3 regions of the Streptosporangium sp. LJ11 genome follow, and region 1 is predicted to be linked to each of the others. Evidence: predicted binding sites of a transcription regulator. Region 1 holds the regulator's gene; each other region holds the start of a gene.
The links. The regulator HrcA, encoded in region 1, represses chaperone genes, less so after heat shock. The targets are predictions, from matches to a motif close to TTGGCACTCTCNNNNNGAGAGTGCCAA.
Positions count from the first base shown of each region.

Region 2: the regulator HrcA is predicted to act here: its motif matches at 2,998-3,024, upstream of ACTOQ3_RS36650 (FmdB family zinc ribbon protein).
Region 3: the regulator HrcA is predicted to act here: its motif matches at 3,637-3,663, upstream of groES (co-chaperone GroES).

Region 1 covers NZ_JBPXMB010000005.1:292,862-299,136, forward strand. Annotated here, with positions in the region: gene hemW (radical SAM family heme chaperone HemW) at 1-556, shown strand, start outside; gene ACTOQ3_RS10315 (DUF4870 domain-containing protein) at 581-1,273, opposite strand; gene ACTOQ3_RS10320 (DUF3097 domain-containing protein) at 1,307-2,131, opposite strand; gene ACTOQ3_RS10325 (hypothetical protein) at 2,190-2,939, opposite strand; gene hrcA (heat-inducible transcriptional repressor HrcA) at 3,122-4,135, shown strand; gene dnaJ (molecular chaperone DnaJ) at 4,150-5,289, shown strand; gene ACTOQ3_RS10340 (16S rRNA (uracil(1498)-N(3))-methyltransferase) at 5,398-6,129, shown strand.
Region 2 covers NZ_JBPXMB010000033.1:8,711-14,985, forward strand. Annotated here, with positions in the region: gene ACTOQ3_RS36630 (D-alanyl-D-alanine carboxypeptidase family protein) at 1-295, shown strand, start outside; gene ACTOQ3_RS36635 (DUF397 domain-containing protein) at 232-459, opposite strand; gene ACTOQ3_RS36640 (RcpC/CpaB family pilus assembly protein) at 598-1,203, opposite strand; gene ACTOQ3_RS36645 (S-methyl-5'-thioadenosine phosphorylase) at 1,495-2,304, opposite strand; gene ACTOQ3_RS36650 (FmdB family zinc ribbon protein) at 2,609-2,968, opposite strand; gene ACTOQ3_RS36655 (potassium/proton antiporter) at 3,312-4,817, opposite strand; gene ACTOQ3_RS36660 (5-formyltetrahydrofolate cyclo-ligase) at 5,063-5,644, opposite strand; gene galU (UTP--glucose-1-phosphate uridylyltransferase GalU) at 5,670-6,275, shown strand, end outside.
Region 3 covers NZ_JBPXMB010000004.1:372,761-379,035, forward strand. Annotated here, with positions in the region: gene ACTOQ3_RS08735 (alkene reductase) at 1-43, opposite strand, end outside; gene ACTOQ3_RS08740 (MarR family winged helix-turn-helix transcriptional regulator) at 152-736, shown strand; gene ACTOQ3_RS08745 (hypothetical protein) at 814-2,103, opposite strand; gene ACTOQ3_RS08750 (class I SAM-dependent methyltransferase) at 2,343-3,509, opposite strand; gene groES (co-chaperone GroES) at 3,753-4,064, shown strand; gene groL (chaperonin GroEL) at 4,155-5,777, shown strand; gene ACTOQ3_RS08765 (sigma-70 family RNA polymerase sigma factor) at 6,091-6,275, shown strand, end outside.

The sequences.
Region 1 (6,275 bases):
CTCCGCGTACTCGCTGATCGTCGAGGACGGGACGAGGCTGGCCGCCAGGATCAGGCGCGGCGAGCTCCCGATGCCCGACGACGACGTGGCCGCCGACCGTTACCTGATCGCCGACGCCATGCTGGCCGAGGCGGGGTTCGAGTGGTACGAGGTGTCCAACTGGGCGACCTCGGAGGCCGGGCGCTGCCGGCACAACCTGCTGTACTGGACCGGCGGCGACTGGTGGGGCGTCGGCCCCGGGGCGCACAGCCACGTCGGCGGCACCCGCTGGTGGAACGTCAAGCACCCCGCCGCCTACGCCCAGCGCCTGGCCGCGGGCACCTCGCCCGCGCACGCGCGCGAGGTGCTGGGCCCTCAGGACCGGGCGGTGGAACGGCTGATGCTGGAGCTGCGGCTCGCCCGGGGCTTCCCGCTCCGGGAGCTGGAACGCCCCCCGGTGGTCGCCCGCGCGCTGGCCGACGGCCTGCTGGAGGTGGAGCCGTTCAAGGCGGGCCGCGCGGTGCTCACCCTGCGCGGCCGCCTGCTGGCCGACGCCCTGGTCCGCGACCTCACCTGAGGCTCCACCCCGGGCCCGGACAGGTCAGCTGACGAAGCGGATGTTCATCGGATAGCGGTACCTCTCTCCCCGGTTGGCCGCCACCGCGGCGACGATCGCCATGACGATCGACGCGACCCACAGGAAGAACATCAGCACGAAACCGATGAGCACGAACGCCAGGATCCAGGAGACGAAGTAGACGATCAGCACTGTGAGCTGGAAGTTGAGCGCCTCGGCGGCCTGGTCGCGCACGTAGGGCGACTCGTCCTTCTTCGCCAGATAGAGCACCAGCGGCCCGACGAAGGAGGTCAGCAGGCCCAGCAGGTGGGCGAGCATCGACATGGTGGCGTCGTCGCTGCCGGGCCGCGGTCCGTACGTGCCCGGCGGAGCCTGGTAGCCGTATCCCTGTGCCGCGCCGTACGCGCCGTACTGGGAGTATCCGGGCTGGTGGCCGCCCGTGGGGCCGCTCTGGTAACCGCCCGCGTCGTACGGTGAGGCGGGCGGCGGGTAGCCCCCGTACCTCGGGTCCGGCTGCCCGTATTCCTGACTCGGCTGCCCGTAGCCCTGGCCGGGTTGCCCGTACCCCTGACCGGGTTGCCCGTACCCCTGGTCAGGCACTCCGTAGCCCTGGCCGGGAGGCGGGGCACCCTGGCCCGGCCACGTGTGGCCGGGCGGGGGATCGCCGATGCGCCGCGTCCGGTCGTCGCCCGGCGGGTCCTCGGGGTTCTCGCTCATGTCCCCTCCTGATGGGTTGACGGCCCTGACGGGTCAGACGGGCTGGCCGTCCTCGCCGGGAACCGTCACGAAGTCGATCAGCTCCTCGACGGGGCCGAGGAGCTCGGGCTCTAGATCGGCATATGTCGTGACCGATCCGAGAATGTGGCGCCATGCGGCGCCGGGCTCCACGTTCCAGCCCAGCGCGGCGATGACGCCCTCCTTCCAGGGCACGCCGCGCGGCACCGAGGGCCAGGAGGGGATCTTGAGCACGTGCGGCCTGACCGCCTGCCAGACGTCCACGAACGGATGCCCGACGATCAGCACGTGCGGTGAGGAGACCTGCGCGGCGATCCGGCTCTCCTTGGAACCGGGGACCAGGTGGTCGACGAGCACGCCCAGCCGCCGCCCCGGCCCCGGGCCGAACTCCTCGACGATCGAGGGCAGGTGGTCGACCCCCTCCAGGTACTCCACGACCACGCCCTCGACCCGCAGGTCGTGCCCCCAGACCTTCTCCACGAGCGCGGCGTCGTGCACGCCCTCCACGTAGATCCGGCTCTCCTTGGCGACCTGGGCCCGCAGGCCCTCCACCGCGATGGAACCCGACGCGCTCCGCCGGGGACCGCGCGGTGCCGCGGCGGGCCGTACGAGCGTCACCACCTTGCCCTCCAGAAGGAACGCGGCCGGCTCCAGCGGGAACACCCGCCGGCGCCCGAAGCGGTCCTCCAGGGTGACGGCCTCCTTGTCGCAGGCCACCACGGCGCCGCAGAAGCCGCCGTCGGCGTCCTCGACGACCAGGTCGAGCTCCGCGGGCACCTGGGGGATCGTCCCCCTGCGCGGGCGCCGCCAGTCTCCCGCCAGAACGTCACGCTCGTACATCACCGACCGCCCACCCTCTCTCGCCGGGGATCAGGTGGGACGCTAGCAAACACCACCGTCACCTGCCGTAGGGTCCCGGCTGTCCCCACTGCCCCACCGGCACCGCGGCGGCCCGGCGCTTGCGGGCGTTGCCGCGCTTCACCAGTACGACGATCGTCACGACGATGGCGAGCAGGATCCCGACGCCGGGGATCACGAACAGGGCGACCACCCCGCCCACCAGCGATTCGGCGGCGAGCTCCTTGCCCACGCCGAACCTGGTGCCCTCGGCGGGATCGGCGGAGCACTGGACCTGGTAGTCACCCGCCTGGTCCACGCCGACCCGCAGGCCCATCTCCCAGGTGACCCCGTCGGACCCCGCGACGGTCTGCTGGAGGTCCGGCTTCTGCAGCCTGGGGGTGCCCGTGCCGCCCTTCAGCGTGCACTCGAACCGGGTGGGCCCGCCCGTGGCGACGTAGATCGCAGGCTTGTCCGCCGGGTCGATCGTGACCGTCTTGGCCTCGCCGGGAGCGAAGGTCTGCGTCGGGGCCGCGTCGGTGACCGCGCCGACGAGGCCGCCGGCGAAGCCGCCGATGCCGACGATGACGCTGACCAGGGCGAGCAGCCAGACCCCGACGATCCACCCGATGCCGGGCTTGATCTTCCCGGCGGGGGGCGGCGGTCCCTGCGGGGCGCCGTAACCGGGAGGCGCGTAACCGTACGAGGGAGGCTGCTGGCCGTACTGCTGCTGGCCATACGGCTGCTGGGGGCCGCCGTGACCGGGGCCGCGGGAGGCGTCACCCGGATAAGAACCGAAATCGTTGGACATGACCGAATTCTGATGGGTGCCGCTTGGATCGCGATAGCAGTTGACTTGACAACGGCTTGCCGTCATCATCCGCAGCTCTTGCTTATCGCGCCTTCCGCACCGGGGCCGTACACTTGGCACTCGGGAACACAGAGTGCCAAACCTCGTGTTTCCCTCTGAACGCAGGCAGGGAGGTGACCACGTTGGTCGACGACCGCAAGCTCGCCGTGCTCCGCGCCATCGTCGAGGACTACGTGTCCACCAACGAGCCGGTGGGTTCGAAAGCCCTCGCGGACCGGCACAACCTGGGGGTGTCCCCGGCGACGATCCGCAACGACATGGCGGTGCTGGAGGAGCAGGGCTACATCGCCCAGCCCCACACCAGCGCCGGCCGGGTGCCCACCGACAAGGGCTACCGGCTCTTCGTCGACCGCCTCTCGCAGGTGAAACCCCTGTCGAGCGCGGAACGCAAGGCCATCGAGAGCTTCCTCGCGGGCGCGGTGGACATCGACGACGTCGTCATGAGGACGGTGCGGCTGCTGGCCCAGCTCACCCGGCAGGTCGCCGTGGTGCAGTACCCGACGCTGACCCACTCGACGGTCAGGCACGTCGAGCTGGTGCCGCTGAGCGAGCGCCGGCTGATGTTCGTGCTCATCACCAACACCGGCAGGGTCGAGCAGCGCGTGATCGAGCTGCCCCACGTCGTCGACGAGCAGCGCGTGGCCCATCTGCGCGCGATGCTCAACGCCTCCCTCGACGGGTGCGGGCTCACCAGCGTCCCCGACAAGGTCGCCGACCTGCCGGAGCGGCTGCCCGCGGAAGACCGGCCGCTCGCTGCCACTATCCTGTCAGTGCTGCTGGAGTCCCTGGTGGACCGGCACGATGAGAAGATCGTTTTTGCCGGAGCCGCCAACCTCGCGGGAGCCGACTTCACCGTCGGGCTCCGCGACGTGCTGGAGGCTCTGGAAGAGCAGGTCGTGCTCATGCGACTGCTCGGTGAGACCTCCGACCTTTCGGCGCTGACCGTGCGGATCGGCTCGGAGAACCCCTACACCGGACTCCAGGGCACGTCCATCGTCGCCGCCGGATACGGTTCTGGGGACAAGCAACTGGCCCGGCTCGGTGTGCTGGGCCCGACGCGAATGGACTACCCGGTCACGATGGGCGCGGTGCGCGCGGTGGCACGCTACGTCAGCCAGATCCTGGCTGCATCATAAGAGGTCAACGAAAAGTGGCTAAGAGCGACTACTACGGCACCCTCGGGGTGCGCCGCGACGCCAGTGCGGAAGAGATCAAGAAGGCGTACCGACGCCTGGCGCGCGAGCTGCATCCCGACGTCAACCCCGACCCCGAGACCCAGGAACGCTTCAAGGAGATCACGCAGGCCTACGAGGTCCTGTCCGACTCCAGCAAGCGGCAGATGTACGACATGGGCGGCGACCCGTTCGCCTCGGGCGGCGGCGCGGGGGCCGGGGGCTTCGGCGCAGGCTTCCCGTTCAGCGACATCATGGACGCCTTCTTCGGCGCGGCCGGTGGCGGCGGCCGGGGTCCCCGCTCCCGTGCCCGACGCGGGCGCAACGCCACCATCCGGGTCGAGCTCGACCTGCGCGAGTCGGGCTTCGGCACGACCCGCGAGCTGGTCGTCGACACCGCCGTGGTCTGCGAGGTCTGCACGGGCTCCGGCGCGGCCGCCGGCACCCACCCCGACACCTGTGACATGTGTCACGGCCGGGGTGAGGTCTCCCAGGTCACCCGGTCCTTCCTCGGCCAGGTCATGACCTCCCGCCCCTGCCCCCAGTGCGGCGGCTTCGGGTCGATCATCCGCAACCCCTGCCAGGAGTGCTCCGGCGACGGCCGGGTCCGCACCCGGCGGACCATCAAGGTCCGCATCCCGGCCGGGGTCGAGGACGGCACCCACATCCAGCTCGCCGGCGAGGGCGAGATCGGCCCGGGGGGAGGCCCGCCCGGCGACCTGTTCCTGGAGATCGTCGAGCGTCCCCACGAGATCTTCGAGAGGCGCGGCGACGACCTGCACTGCACCGTGCAGATCCCGATGACCGCGGCCGCGCTCGGCACCATCCTGACCATGGAGACGCTCGACGGCGCCGAGGACCTCGACATCCGTCCCGGCACGCAGTCGGGGCAGACGATCCCGCTCTACGGGCGGGGCGTGCAGCGCCTGAACGAGACGGGCCGCGGCGACCTGCTGATCCACGTGAACGTGGAGACCCCCTCCCGCCTCGACGCCGAGCAGGAGGAGCTGCTGAAGGAGCTCGCCAGGCTCCGCGGCGAGGAGCGCCCGCCGGGCAAGTTCGCCCCCGGGCAGCAGAGCTTCTTCTCCCGCCTGCGGGACGCCTTCAATGGCCGCTGACCCGGCCCGAGCCCGGTCACCTCGCGGCCTGGCCCGACCGCGGCCGGGGCGTCCCGCCCAGGCCGTCCCGGGGGTGTGTCACCCGGGCCGGGCCGGCTCCGACGGCCCATGACCGTCCCGGTCTTCCTGGCCGACCCCGCCGACCTGGCCAGGCCGGCGTTCGTCTTCGGCGGTCCCGAGGGGCGCCACGCGGCGGCCGTACGGCGGCTGCGGGCGGGGGAGCGGCTCGACCTGACCGACGGGGCGGGTTCCGTCGCCGAGTGCGTGGTGACCGAGGCGGGCAGGGACTCGCTCCGGGTCGAGGTGCTGCGCCGCCACGACGTGCCCGTGCCGTCACCGCGCCTGGTCGTGGTCCAGGGCCTGCCCAAGGGCGACCGGGGCGAGCTGGCCGTGGAGATGATGACCGAGGCGGGGGTCGACGTGATCGTCCCCTGGGCCGCGGCCAGGTGCGTCACCCAGTGGAAGGGCGAGCGGGCGGCCAAGGCGCTGGCCCGCTGGCGGTCCACGGCACGCGAGGCGGGCAAGCAGTCGCGCCGTTTCCACCTGCCGGAGGTGACGGAGCTCGCGTCCACCGCGAAGGTCGCCGGCCTGCTGTCGGCGGCGGCGCTGGGCGTGGTGCTGCACGAGGAGGCCGCCGCCCCGCTGTCCGGCCTGCCCCTTCCCGCCGGTGGTGACATCGTCGTGGTGGTCGGCCCCGAGGGCGGGGTCTCGGGCGAGGAGATCGCCGCGTTCCTTGAGGCCAAGGCGGTGCCGGCGCTGCTCGGGCCGACGGTGCTGCGTACCTCGACCGCCGGGGTCGTCGCGGCGGCGGTGCTCCAGACGCGCAGCGGCCGCTGGTGACATCCCGCCGGTGCGCGGCGGGTCACCCCTCGGCGGTCGCCGGTCCCGGCGAATCCGTGTCGTGAGGCCCCGGGAAGCGTGAGGCCACCGGGGAGTGTCCGTGAGGCCCCCGGAGACCCGCCCCCGCGAGTGGGTGACGAGGAGAG
Region 2 (6,275 bases), on a different contig from region 1:
CAAGCGGCAGTTCGGCAGGCCGATGTGCGTGACCGACAGCTACCGGAGCCTGGCCGAGCAGCAGTCGGTCTACTACACGCGTCCCGGCCTGGCGGCGATCCCGGGCCGCAGCAACCACGGTCTGGGACTCGCCGTCGACCTGTGCGGGGGCGTCGAGCGCTTCCGCTCGGCCGAGTTCAACTGGCTGGAGACCAACGGCAAGAAGTTCGGCTGGATCCACCCCAAGTGGGCCTACGTCAGCCCCTTCGAGCCCTGGCACTGGGAGTACGACCCCAAGATCGGTTCCCTGCTGTAAGAGGGGCTGCGGTCTCGCGGCCCCTGTCTCCGAAGTCGGTGTTCGGCGGCAGATCCGGTCTCTCCGTTGCGGATGCCCGTCAGGAAGCCGTTCCAGGCCCCCGGGGAACAGGCCCTCGGGAAGAAGGTCGGCGCCGGGCCGGACGGGTCCTTGCTGTCGCGCACGGCGACGAGCCCCGGCAGGCGGTGGCCACCTCGACGCAATCGTTGTTGGGGCCGCTGAGGGGAGGCATGCGGAATTCGGGTACGGCGACCGGATCTTTCTCGGCTCGGACCGCCGCGCCCTCATTGATCGAGGGAGATTCATTCCGTGCGGGAGCCGATCGTGATGGAGAGCCGCCCGCCGGCCTGGGCGGAGGCCAGCTCGGTCGCCTGGGCCGACGTGGTGGCGAGCACGACGAGCGCGCCCCGCTCCGACTCCCCGCCCGGGGTGGCCAGGACCGTGACGTCTTGGGCCGCGACGGTCGCCGGAGCATCGCCGTCCCATGTCGAGCTGGCGGCGAGCACGTCCACCACATCACCCGGGGAGAGCAGGCGCGCGGTCTCGGGATCGGCGACGCGTACGGGGGTGGCGACCGTCCCCTCACCGTGGGCGGTCAGCAGGCCGGGGCCGAGCAGGCGGACGTCGGTCAGCGGTTCGCCGCGCCGCGCGGGACCCGTCAGGATCTTTCCCGCGTACGGCGTGCCGGGCCTCAGGGCGCCGTCGGGGACCGTACCGGGTCTCAGCGGGGCCGGTGTCAGGTCGGCCGGCTCCAGCACGCCTCCGGAAAGATCTCTGGCGGCGGTCAGGACGGTCACCGAGGCGGTGTCCGGGCGCAGCGCCAGCACGGCGCATCCCATCGCCAGGGCGGCGACGGCGGTGGCGATGAGACGGTGACGGCGGTCGAGGAAGCGGCGCAGAGCGCGCATGGCTGACTCCAAGGGTGGGAGCCGGGCGGCGCGGTGCCCGTGATGGATGGGACATCCCCGCCGAGTGGTGGCGTGGTGCCCGTGGCGGGTGGGACGCCCCGCCGAGTGGCGAGGCGGTGCCCGGGGTGGATGGGACGCCCCGCCGATCGGCGGGACGGGGCGGGGCGGGGCGGGGCGGATCGAGGATTCTCGACGGATCCGGGTGGCGTGGCCGGGGGAGCGGGATTCAGCCCTTTTCGGGATTCGTCGGTTACTCACCTGGTGGTGATGCCGGGTGCGCCGGCCACAGGATCAGCCGGGGAGGTCGAAGGGGAGCTTGAGGCCGTCCAGGGCGTTCTGGCAGGGGCAGGTGCGTTCTTCGGGGAGGGCGGCGACGATGTCGCCGACGAGGGAGCGCATGCGGCCGACGTTGGTGGCGAAGAAGGCGAGGACCTCGTCGTGGGTGACCCCCTCGCCCGCCTCGACCCCGGCGTCGTGGTCGGTGACGAGGGAGACCGAGGTGTAACAGAGAGCCAGCTCGCGGGCGAGGGCGGCCTCGGGGGAGGCGGTCATGCCGACGATCGACCAGCCGTTGCCGCTGAACCAGCGGGACTCGGCGCGGGTCGAGAAGCGCGGGCCCTCGATGACCACGAGGGTGCCGCCGTCGGTCACCTCCCAGTCGGCGGAACGCGCCGTGGAGACGGCCGTCGTGCGACCCGAGGGGCAGTAGGGGTCGGCGAAGGCGACGTGGACGACGCCGTCCGCGTCGTAGTAGGTCTGCACCCGGCCTGAGGTGCGGTCGACGATCTGGTCGGGGACGACCAGGGCGCCGGGGCCGATCTCGGCGCGCAGGGAGCCGACCGCGCTGGGGGCGAGGACCTGGCGGACGCCTAGGGAACGCAGTGCCCACAGGTTCGCCCGGTAGGGGATCCGGTGCGGAGGGAAGCGGTGGTCGCGGCCGTGGCGGGGCACGAAGGCGACCGAGCGCGACCCGATCCGGCCGACGGTGACGACATCACTGGGAGGGCCGTACGGCGTGGTGATCTCGACCTCTGTGGCGTCGTCGAGCAGGGAGTAGAAGCCCGAGCCGCCGATGACTCCGATGTCCGCGCGAGTGACCATGGAGCCGAGGTTAGCGCCACGGGCCGGTCCCTGAGGAGCCAGGGTGAAGGCCTGTGGATAACCGCGTCCCCGGGTAGCCGACCGATCACTTTCGGTGAAAACGGTGGGATGTCGATCGGAGGTCGTACAAGCTGTGCCGAACCAACCGCGGGCCGTCCTGTGATCACCGGCGGCGCACGGAGGGGCCGGGGCTCGTCGACCCCGCTTCGGCCGGTGGGGGGCGGGTGGGAGGCCATGGTCGGGGCGGCCGGTCGGACGGCCGCCCGGGGAGGGGGTGGTGGGTTCGAGGGGGCGGGGACGCGGCTCAGGAGGCCGCGGCGGCCGTGCTGCTCGCGGTCTTCGTCGACGTGGAGTCCGACGAGGACGAGGAGCTCGACGACTTCGACGAGGACGAGTCGGACGAGCTCGACGAGTCGGACGACTTCGAACCGGAGGAATCCGAGGAGCTCGACGAACCGTTCGCGGACGTCACCGTGCTCGACGACGAGGACCGGCTGTCGGTCCGGTAGAAGCCCGAGCCCTTGAAGACGATGCCGACCGCGGAGAACACCTTGCGCAGGTCGCCCGTGCAGCTCGGGCACTCGGTGAGAGCGTCGTCGGAGAACTTCTGGACGATTTCGAACTGGTTGTTACAAGCTGTGCAGGCGTACTGGTAGGTGGGCACGCGCTCCTCCTCGTAATGATCCGCGCCGATTGGCACTCTAGTGGCGCGACTGCTAATGGTACGCAGCCGACAAGCTTAAACGCGAGTCGGAGTCCTCGCATTCCGTAGCCGGATTCCGATCAGATGGGGCCGGACCCCGCTTCGGACGTGGCCCGGCCTGGCGGATCGGGTGTCGCCGGCCCCCGATTCGGATGGGTCGAATCCCGCTTCGGATGTGGCCGGGCCCTGGGGCGGATGCGGCCGGACTCCGGTTCGGATGCGGGCCGCCCTCGGATCGGGTGCCGCCTTCGAGCAGACGCCGATCCAGGTCAGGTGCCGCCTTCGATCAGAGGGCGGATCCCGGTCAGGTGCCGCGTTCGCCGAACCAGCCCGCGAGCTTGCCCTTGCGGCTGATCGCGCGCATCCGGCGTTCGACCGTGTCACGGCAGGCGGCCGTGGTCACCACCAGCAACTGATCGTCGATCCTGATCCTCGTGGAGTCGGTGGGGACGAACGTCCGGCCGTCTCTGACGATCAACGTCACCTGGGCGTCCGTGGGCAGCCGCAGCTCGAAGATCTCCACGCCGTGCAGCTTGGACGTCGGCGGCACCCTGACCTGGAGCAGGTCGGCGTTGAGCTCCTCCAGCGGCGCCGACTCGACCTCCAGGTCGCGGGCCTCGTCGGGGGTGGACAGCTTGAGGAGCTTCGCCACGAACGGCAGCGTCGGCCCCTGCAGCAGGGTGTAGACGATGACGATCACGAAGACCTCGTTGAACACGAACTTGGCGGTGCCGTCAGGAACGGAGGTGGCGGCCCAGGGGATGGTCGCGAGCACGATGGGCACCGCGCCGCGCAGCCCGGCCCACGACAGGAAGGCCTGCTCCCGCCAGCCCAGCCGGTCGATGCGCATCAGCCGGACCAGCAGCGCGGAAACGACGATCGACAGAGGCCGGGCCACCGCGACCAGGATCAGCCCGGCCACCAGGCCGGGCACGATCGCGGACGGCATCTCCGAGGGGCTGGCCAGCATGCCGAGCATGACGAACAGGCCGATCTGCGCCAGCCAGGCCACGCCCTCGGCGAAACCCCGCGAGGCCGCGCGGTGCGGCATCCGGGAGTTGCCCATGACCAGTGCCGCGAGGTAAATCGCGAGGAAGCCGCTGCCGTGCAGCAGCATGGCTCCCGCGTAGGCGACGAACGCGAGCGCGAGCACCGCGATGGGGTACAGGCCGGAGACGGGCAGCGCGATGCGGCGCAGCGCGTACGCGCCGAGCGGGGCGACCGCCAGGCCGACGGCCGCGCCCACCACGAGTTCGAGGATCACCTCGAACAGCGCCGCTCCCAGGCTGGGCGAGGTGGCGGCGCTCAGCAGCATGACGGCGATCACCGTGGGGGCGTCGTTGAGGCCCGACTCGGCCTCCAGGATGCCCGCGAGGCGCGAGGGCAGGGGCAGGCGGCGCAGTACGGAGAAGACGGCGGCCGCGTCGGTGGAGGCGAGGATCGCGCCGAGCAGGAGCGCGGTCCGCCAGTCCATGCCGAGGATGAGGTGCGCCGGGATCGCGACGGCCACGATGCTCACCCCCACGCCGACGGTGGCGAGCACCAGGGCGGTGGGAATGGCTCCCTTGACGTGGCTCCAGGTGGTGGTCAGGCCGCCCTCGGCCAGGATGATCGCCAGTGCGATCAGACCTATCTCCTGCGCGAGCTGAGGGTTGTCGAACTGCAACCCGAACCCGGACTCGCCGACGAGCAACCCGAAACCCAGGAAGATCAGAAGGCTGGGCAGTCCGCTCCGATGGGCGACACGGACTGCGACGATGGCCGCGATGACGATTCCGGCACCGAGAAGCAGCCAGACGTCCAGTCCCATCTGGTCCCCTCTCTGACTCCGGGGACCATTGTGTCGCATTCGGGTGGGGCGCCACGCACGAGCGGCGCGCACTCCCTGTCACGATTCCGACGCCTTCAGCCCCGCGTCCAGCGGCGATTCCGCCGGTCGGTCACACCTACGCCCATCGGTCGGTCACGCCTGCACTTCCCGGTCGGTCACGCTCCGTTCCGCCGGTTGGCCACGCCTGCACTTCCCGGTTGGTCACGCCCCGTTCCGCCGGTCGGTCACACCTCCGCGGCGGTGGTTCTGAAGATCCCCTCGGGGGTCGCCGCGTAGCGGACCGCGAGGTCGTGGGGCTCGGTGGGCACGTCGTCGAGCAGCTCGCCCTCGTGGAGCAGCGCCACCGTCGGCACGTTCGGGCCGACCCTGGCCAGCGCCCGGTCGTAGGAGCCGCCGCCGCGGCCCAGCCGTACCCCGGTGGACCTGTCCACCGCGAGCGCCGGCACGATCACCAGGGCCGCGGTCCTGACGGCGTCGACGCCGCGCCGCGTGTCGACCGGTTCCATGATCCCGAAGCGGCCGGGGGCGAGGGTGTCGGGGCCGTCGTACACCGCCCAGTCGAGATCGTCGTCGTCGCGGAGCACCGGCAGGATCACGGTCGCGCCGTGTTTCCACAGGGCGAAGACCAGCCCGTGGGTCGCGGGCTCCGTACCGATCGACCAGTAGCACGCGACCAGCCCGGCCATCTGGACCCAGGGCCGGTCCAGCAGGGATTCCCTGATCTGGACGGAGGCCGCGTGCCGCTTCTCGTCGGGGATCGAGGCGCGTGCGGCCTCGATCGTGGCACGCAGCGTCAGCTTGTCCACAGGTCCCTCCACTAAGGTTTCGGTTATGGCCGACTTCGAAGCTGTGACGAAAGCAGTCGTTCCCGCGGCGGGTATGGGCACCCGTTTTCTTCCGGCGACCAAGGCGACCCCCAAGGAGATGTTGCCCATCGTCGACAAGCCCGCGATCCAGTATGTCGTCGAGGAGGCCGTCTCCGCCGGGCTGCTCGACGTTCTCATGGTCACCGGGAAGAACAAGCGCTCCATCGAGGATCACTTCGACCGGGCCCACGAGCTTGAGGAGATCCTGGAGGCCAAGGGCGACGACGAGCGCCTCTCCCAGGTGCGGGAGCCCGCCGACCTGGCCATCCTGCACTACGTACGGCAGGGCACGCCGCGCGGCCTCGGCCACGCCGTCCTGTGCGCCAAGCAGCACGTGGGCGACCATCCCTTCGCCTGCCTGCTCGGCGACGACCTCATCGACCACCGCGACGAGCTCCTCAAGCGCATGATCGAGGTGCGCGGCACGCACGGCGGCAGCGTCATCGCGCTGATGGAGGTCCCCCAGGAGCAGGTCTCCCTGTACGGCTGCGCCGCCATCGAGCCCACCGGTGAGGACGACGTGGTCAGGGTGACCGACCTGGTGGAGAAGCCCCCCGCCGACGAGGCCCCG
Region 3 (6,275 bases), on a different contig from region 1:
TGGGCAGCTGGAGACCGGCGAGCGAGAACGGTGAGAAAGGCATGGCGAACTCCTTTGTTGGCTGGCCAACTTGGCTAGCCAATAAGTAGTTTTACAACTTGGTCGGCCAACATGCAAGCGGTAGTGTCGGGGGAGAACGGAAGGACCTGACATGGCGGAGCCGCTGATCGACGAAGAGCGCGACGCGACCGACGAGCGCGCCGCGGCCCGTGAGGGCGACGCGGACGGGGACCCGGCCGGGGCGTGCGGCGCCACCCCGGGCTGCGGTGAGTACGACAGCGATCTCAACTGCCTGATGGCCAACGCGACGCGCGGCCACCGCGTGCTGCTGGCCAGCCTCCTCGGGGAGATCGACCTCTACCCGGGCCAGGAGCGCGTGATGGGCGCCCTGTGGGACAACGGCCCCCAGTCGCAGAACGGCCTGGCGAGAATCGTCGGCATCGACGTCTCCACCATGACCAAGACCCTGCAGCGTCTGGAGCGCAGCGGGTTCGTCAGCCGCAGGCCCGATCCCGCCAACCGGCGGATCAGCATCGTCGACGTCACGCCCAGGGGGCACGCGCTCCGCCCCGAGGTGGACCGGGTCCTCGCCGAGATGCACCGCCGGATGACCCAGGGGCTGACGGCCGAGCAGACCGACGAGCTGTTGACCCTGCTCTCCGTGGTCAGGAACAACCTGTGCCCCGAGGCGAGGGTCGTGGAGGGCCACCCGGCCGATGTCGCGCGCGCCGGCTGACGGCGTCCGTACGGGACCGGGCGGGCCGCCGGGGGCCGCCGGGGCGGGGCGCGACCGAGGCGAGGCCCGCCCGCAGGTCAGTCCTTGTCGGCCCTGGTGGGCCTGAGCAGCGCCTCGGCCAGGGCCAGCATGGTCTCCTCCAGGGCGCCCAGGCGGCGGGTGAGGTCGGTGTGCGCGGGCTCCACGGTCTCGCTCAGCGCCTCGGAGAGCTGGTCACGGTCGGGCAGGGCGCGAAGCGTCTCGGCCAGCGGGGCCAGCGCGGCCTCGGCCCGGATGACGCGCTCGTCCAGGGAGTCGAAGCGCTCGCGCTGCTCGTCGGTCTGAACGCCGATGAGCGCGCCGACGCCGAGGACGGCGGGCAGGACCTCCAGGCGCTCGTCCAGGCTCTCCAGACGCTCGGCGGACTTCTCCGCGTGCCCGTCCAGCGTGGACAGCCGGGAGTCGATGACGTCCATCCGGCCGGTGAGGCGGCCCTCGATGTCGTCGAGGCGCTCCTCGAGGGTGTCGAAGCGGCCACCGGCCGCCATGCGATGGCCGTCCAGCCGGTCGATGCGGCTGTCGATGCGGTTCTCGACGGCGGCGGCGCGCTCGTCGATCCTGGGCACGACCAGGTCGACCCTGGCGCCCACCTGCTCGACCCTGCCGCTCACCAGGTCCACCTTGCCGTTGACCTGCTCGACGGCGGCCAGCATCCGGTCGGCGGCGGTGCCGACGGCCTGCTGGACGCTCGCCGACAGGTCGAGCATCCCCGCCTCGATGCGCCCGGTGCGCTGGGAGAGGTCGGCCAGGGCCCTGTCCAGGCGGCTGAACCGGTGCGCCGCGATGCCCATGTCGGCCTGGAGCCTGCCGAGGTGCTCGGCCAGCTGCCGCACCTGCTCGTCGAGGCCCAGGGTGCCGTCCGAGATCGCCCGCAGGCGGGTGAGCGCCTCGTCCACGCTCTCGCCGACGGTGCCGAGGTCGGTCCACAGGCTCGGCAGCTCGCCGAGGGGGGTGACCCGGTCGCGGACGGCCTCGACCCGGCGGCCGAGGGAGTCGACCCGCTCGCCGACGGCGTCGACGTGGTCACGCACCGCCTCGACGTGCTGGGCCAGGCCCTCGGCCCAGGAGGGCGGTTTGGCGGCGATGTCGTCCAGACGGCCGTGGACGGACTCCAGCGTGCCGTTCAGCCCGCCGATCTCGCGCTCCCTGACCTCGCGCAGCAGCCACTCCATGCCCTCCAGGCGCTGCCGGATCTCGTCGAGCACCGCGCCCTGGGTCCGCTGCTCGTAGACGTGGTCCTGCGCCGCGCGGGCGAGGAGCTCGCGCATCCGGTCGGAGATGGCGGTCTGGCTGCCTGCCTGGAGCAGGGTGTGGTCGGAGTGATCCACCGAGAGCTCCTTCACTCGCCGACGCTCAGCCGCGCGGTTGGATTTGATGGGATTTGCTGATGAACGATATGAAACCGCAGGCGAGAGAGAACTCCCGCCTGGCAACCTTAGCCTCTGGATCAAGGTTTTCCGGCAGCGAGATTAAAAGAGAGGAATTGCCGGTTGGCTGGAAGAATTGACTATTTTGGCTGGTCAACCAGGGCTGACTCCTGCTGGTCGAACGGGTTCGATGCGGCGGGTCAGCCGGGGCCGCACACGAAGGCGAATGGCCGGTCGCCGATTCGGGTGAGAATGACGACCGCGGATTCCTCACCGGAAAGGCGGAGCTCTTTCCTGAGGCGGTCGACGTCCACCGCGGAGCCGCGCTTCTTGATCGTCACATTGCCCGCGCCGCGCTCGCGGAGCGCCGCCCGCAGCCGCTTGAGCGAGAACGGCAGCGTCTCGTGGACCTCGTACCGGGACGCCCACGGCGTCGGCGTCGCGACGTCGCCGGTGATGTAGGCGATCTGCGGGTCGAGCAGGTGCCCGCCGACCGCCGCGGCGATCTCCGCCACCAGGTGGGCCCGGATGGCCGCGCCGTCCGGCTCGTAGATGTAGCGGCCGGCGGGGCCGGTGCCGGGGGCGCCGAGGGCCGGGTCGGGCGTCATCGTGGCGCCCGAGGGCAGGATCGTCGCCCTGCGCGCCGTCTCGCCCGCCAGCGCGCCGCACCAGATCACGGCCTCCTTGACGTCGCCCTTGTACGAGACCCACTCGGCCTCCGCGCCCTCGGGGACGAACTCGTACGGGATCCCGGGGGCGACCTTCAGGCAGGCGGCCCCGGCCCTGGCCACCATCTCCAGCACGGCGGGCCAGGGCGGCGAGTAGCCCATCGGGTCGAAGGTCCTGCCCCGCGCCGTACGGCGCGCCGGGTCGGCGAACAGGACGTCGAAGGCGGCCGGGTCCAGGGCGGAGGCGTCGGCGGCGCGGACCGAGACCCGGTCGCCGAAGCCCAGGGCGTCCGCGTTGGCCTGGGCGATCGCCGCGGTGAGCGGGTCGGTGTCGACGGCCTCGACCGAGCACCCGGCCCTGGCCAGGGCGAGGAGGTCGCCGCCGATGCCGCAGCAGACGTCGGCGACCCGCGAGCCCGCGGGGACGCGCCGCGCCCGATGGTCGGCGACCTCCCGGCGGGTGGCCTGCTCCAAGCCGGTCCGGGTGAAGTACATGAGATCGGCGTCGGCCCCGAACTTCTCCCTCGCGCGCAGCCGGAGCGTGGCCTGCGTGAGCGCCGCCGAGGTCAGGTCCGCGTCGTAGGTCTTCCTCAGCCTGGTCACCGCCGACACCGGGTCGTCGCCGGCGATCCCGGCCGCCGCGCCCAGGGCCTCCTGGCCGCGCGGGGTCAGGAGTTCCCGGAATGCGTCGAGATTCACACCAGCCGACGCTACCGCCTCGGCCGTAGGGCTTCGCGAGGGGCTTCCACCTGCCTTGACGTTCGCGTGAAGCGGAGAAGGGGTGCTTCGTGTTGACTGTCAAGGCCACCTTGCATACTGTTCCGTATTGGCACTCTCCCGGTGAGAGTGCCAAATACATGCGACGAGGCAGGTCTGACACCCGCGACGGCAGACCGCTGGTCGCCTCTTCTAGATCATTCAAATCTGAAGGGGAGGTCCGACGTGACGACCGCCACCAAGGTTCCCGTTAAGCCGCTCGGCGACCGCATTGTGGTCCAGCCGCTTGAGGCCGAGCAGACCACCGCTTCCGGTCTGGTCATCCCGGACACCGCCAAGGAGAAGCCGCAAGAGGGCAAGGTCCTCGCGGTGGGCCCCGGCAACTGGGATGAGGACGGCGAGAAGCGGATTCCGCTCGACGTCAAGGAGGGCGACGTGGTCCTCTACAGCAAGTACGGCGGCACCGAGGTGAAGTACAACGGCGAGGAGTATCTCGTGCTCTCCGCTCGTGACGTGCTCGCCATCATCGAGAAGTAGTTCTCGCTTCACAAAGATGACGTATCGAGCCCCGGGTCGCGAGAGCGCCCGGGGCTTTGATGCGCCGACGTACTTATAGAGAGGATTGTCATGCCGAAGATCCTGTCGTTCGAGGAGGACGCGCGCCGAGCTCTCGAGCGCGGCGTGAACGCTCTCGCGGACGCGGTCAAGGTGACGCTGGGCCCGCGTGGCCGCAATGTCGTCATCGACAAGAAGTTCGGTGCGCCGACCATCACCAACGACGGTGTGACCATCGCCCGCGAGGTCGAGCTGGAGACGCCGTACGAGAACATGGGCGCCCAGCTGGCCAAGGAAGTGGCGACCAAGACCAACGACGTCGCCGGTGACGGCACCACCACCGCGACCGTCCTGGCCCAGGCCATGGTCCGCGAGGGCCTGCGCAACGTGGCCGCCGGAGCGCAGCCGCTCTCCCTCAAGCGCGGCATCGACATCGCGGCCAAGGCCGTCAGCGACCGGCTGATCGAGTCGGCCCGCCCGGTCGAGGACAAGAAGGAGATCGCGAATGTGGCGACGATCTCCGCGCAGGACGCCAAGATCGGTGAGCTGATCGCCGAGGCGTTCGACAAGGTGGGCAAGGACGGTGTCATCACCGTCGAAGAGTCCAACAGCATGGGCCTGGAGCTCGAGTTCACCGAGGGTCTCCAGTTCGACAAGGGTTACCTGTCGCCCTACATGGTGACCGACCAGGAGCGCATGGAGGCGATCCTGGAGGACCCCTACATCCTGATCACCCAGGGCAAGATCGCCTCGGTCTCGGACTTCCTGCCGCTGCTCGAGAAGATCGCGCAGACGAAGAAGGCCCTGCTGGTCATCGCCGAGGACGTCGAGGGCGAGGCCCTCGCGGTCCTCGTCACGAACAAGATCCGTGGCACCTTCACCTCCGTCGCCGTCAAGGCGCCGGGCTTCGGCGACCGCCGCAAGGCCATGCTGCAGGACATCGCCATCCTCACCGGTGGCCAGGTCGTCAGCGAGGAGATCGGCCTCAAGCTGGAGCACGTCGGCCTGGAGGTGCTGGGCACCGCCCGGCGCGTCGTCATCACCAAGGACTCCACCACCGTCGTCGACGGTGCCGGTGAGGCCTCGGCGATCGCCGACCGCGTCAAGGAGATCAAGCTCGCCATCGAGCAGTCCGACTCCGACTGGGACCGCGAGAAGCTCCAGGAGCGCCTCGCCAAGCTCTCCGGCGGCGTCTGCGTGCTCAAGGTCGGCGCGGCCACCGAGGTGGAGCTCAAGGAGAAGAAGCACCGCCTTGAGGACGCCATCTCGGCGACGCGCGCGGCGATCGAGGAGGGCATCGTCTCCGGCGGTGGCTCCGCGCTCATCCACGTCTCCAAGGTCCTCGACGACCTGGGCCTGACCGGCGACGAGGCGACCGGCGTCTCCATCGTCCGCAAGGCGCTCGTCGAGCCGGCCCGCTGGATCGCGGAGAACGCCGGTCTCGAGGGCTACGTCGTGACGGCGAAGGTCACCGAGCTGCCCGTCGGCCAGGGCTTCAACGCCGCCACCGGCGAGTACGGCGACCTGATCGCCCAGGGCGTCATCGACCCGGTCAAGGTCACCCGCTCGGCCGTCCAGAACGCCGCCTCCATCGCCGGCATGCTGCTGACGACCGAGGCCCTCGTGGTGGACAAGCCCGAGGAGGAGGCCCCGGCCGCCGCCGGCCAGGGTCACGGCCACGGCCACGGCCACTGATCGGTCACTGATCGGTCACTGACCGGCCCCCGATCGGCCCCGGCCGATCATCGGTTCCGAACGGCTCGCGTCTCCCCGGAGGCGCGAGCCGTTCGCGTTTCGCGGTAAACCAAAAAACGATCTCAAGCGTCACGCCGGACAGAAGACCAAACGCGGTTCTAACGAATAGTCGACGTATTTGGCAATCGAATGAAATATTTGCACATTCTGTAGTCGTTGCAGTCGCCGTTCGATTACGCGCCGTTATCTCCGCCTCAATGTGACCAATCCGTAGCCGTTTGCGATGACGACAGTCACTACCAGGGCGGGCATCATGCCTAACGTGACCGAGGGATGCGTCGCCGACGCCAAAAATGGGGTGAGGCTTGCGACGAGGTCTGATGGGGTCGCCCACAGGGATGATCTCAAGGATCTGACGAGCCTCGCCGTTCAGGGGGATCGCACCGCGATCGAATCTCTGATCGCGCAACTGCGGCCGATGGTCGTCCGATATTGCCG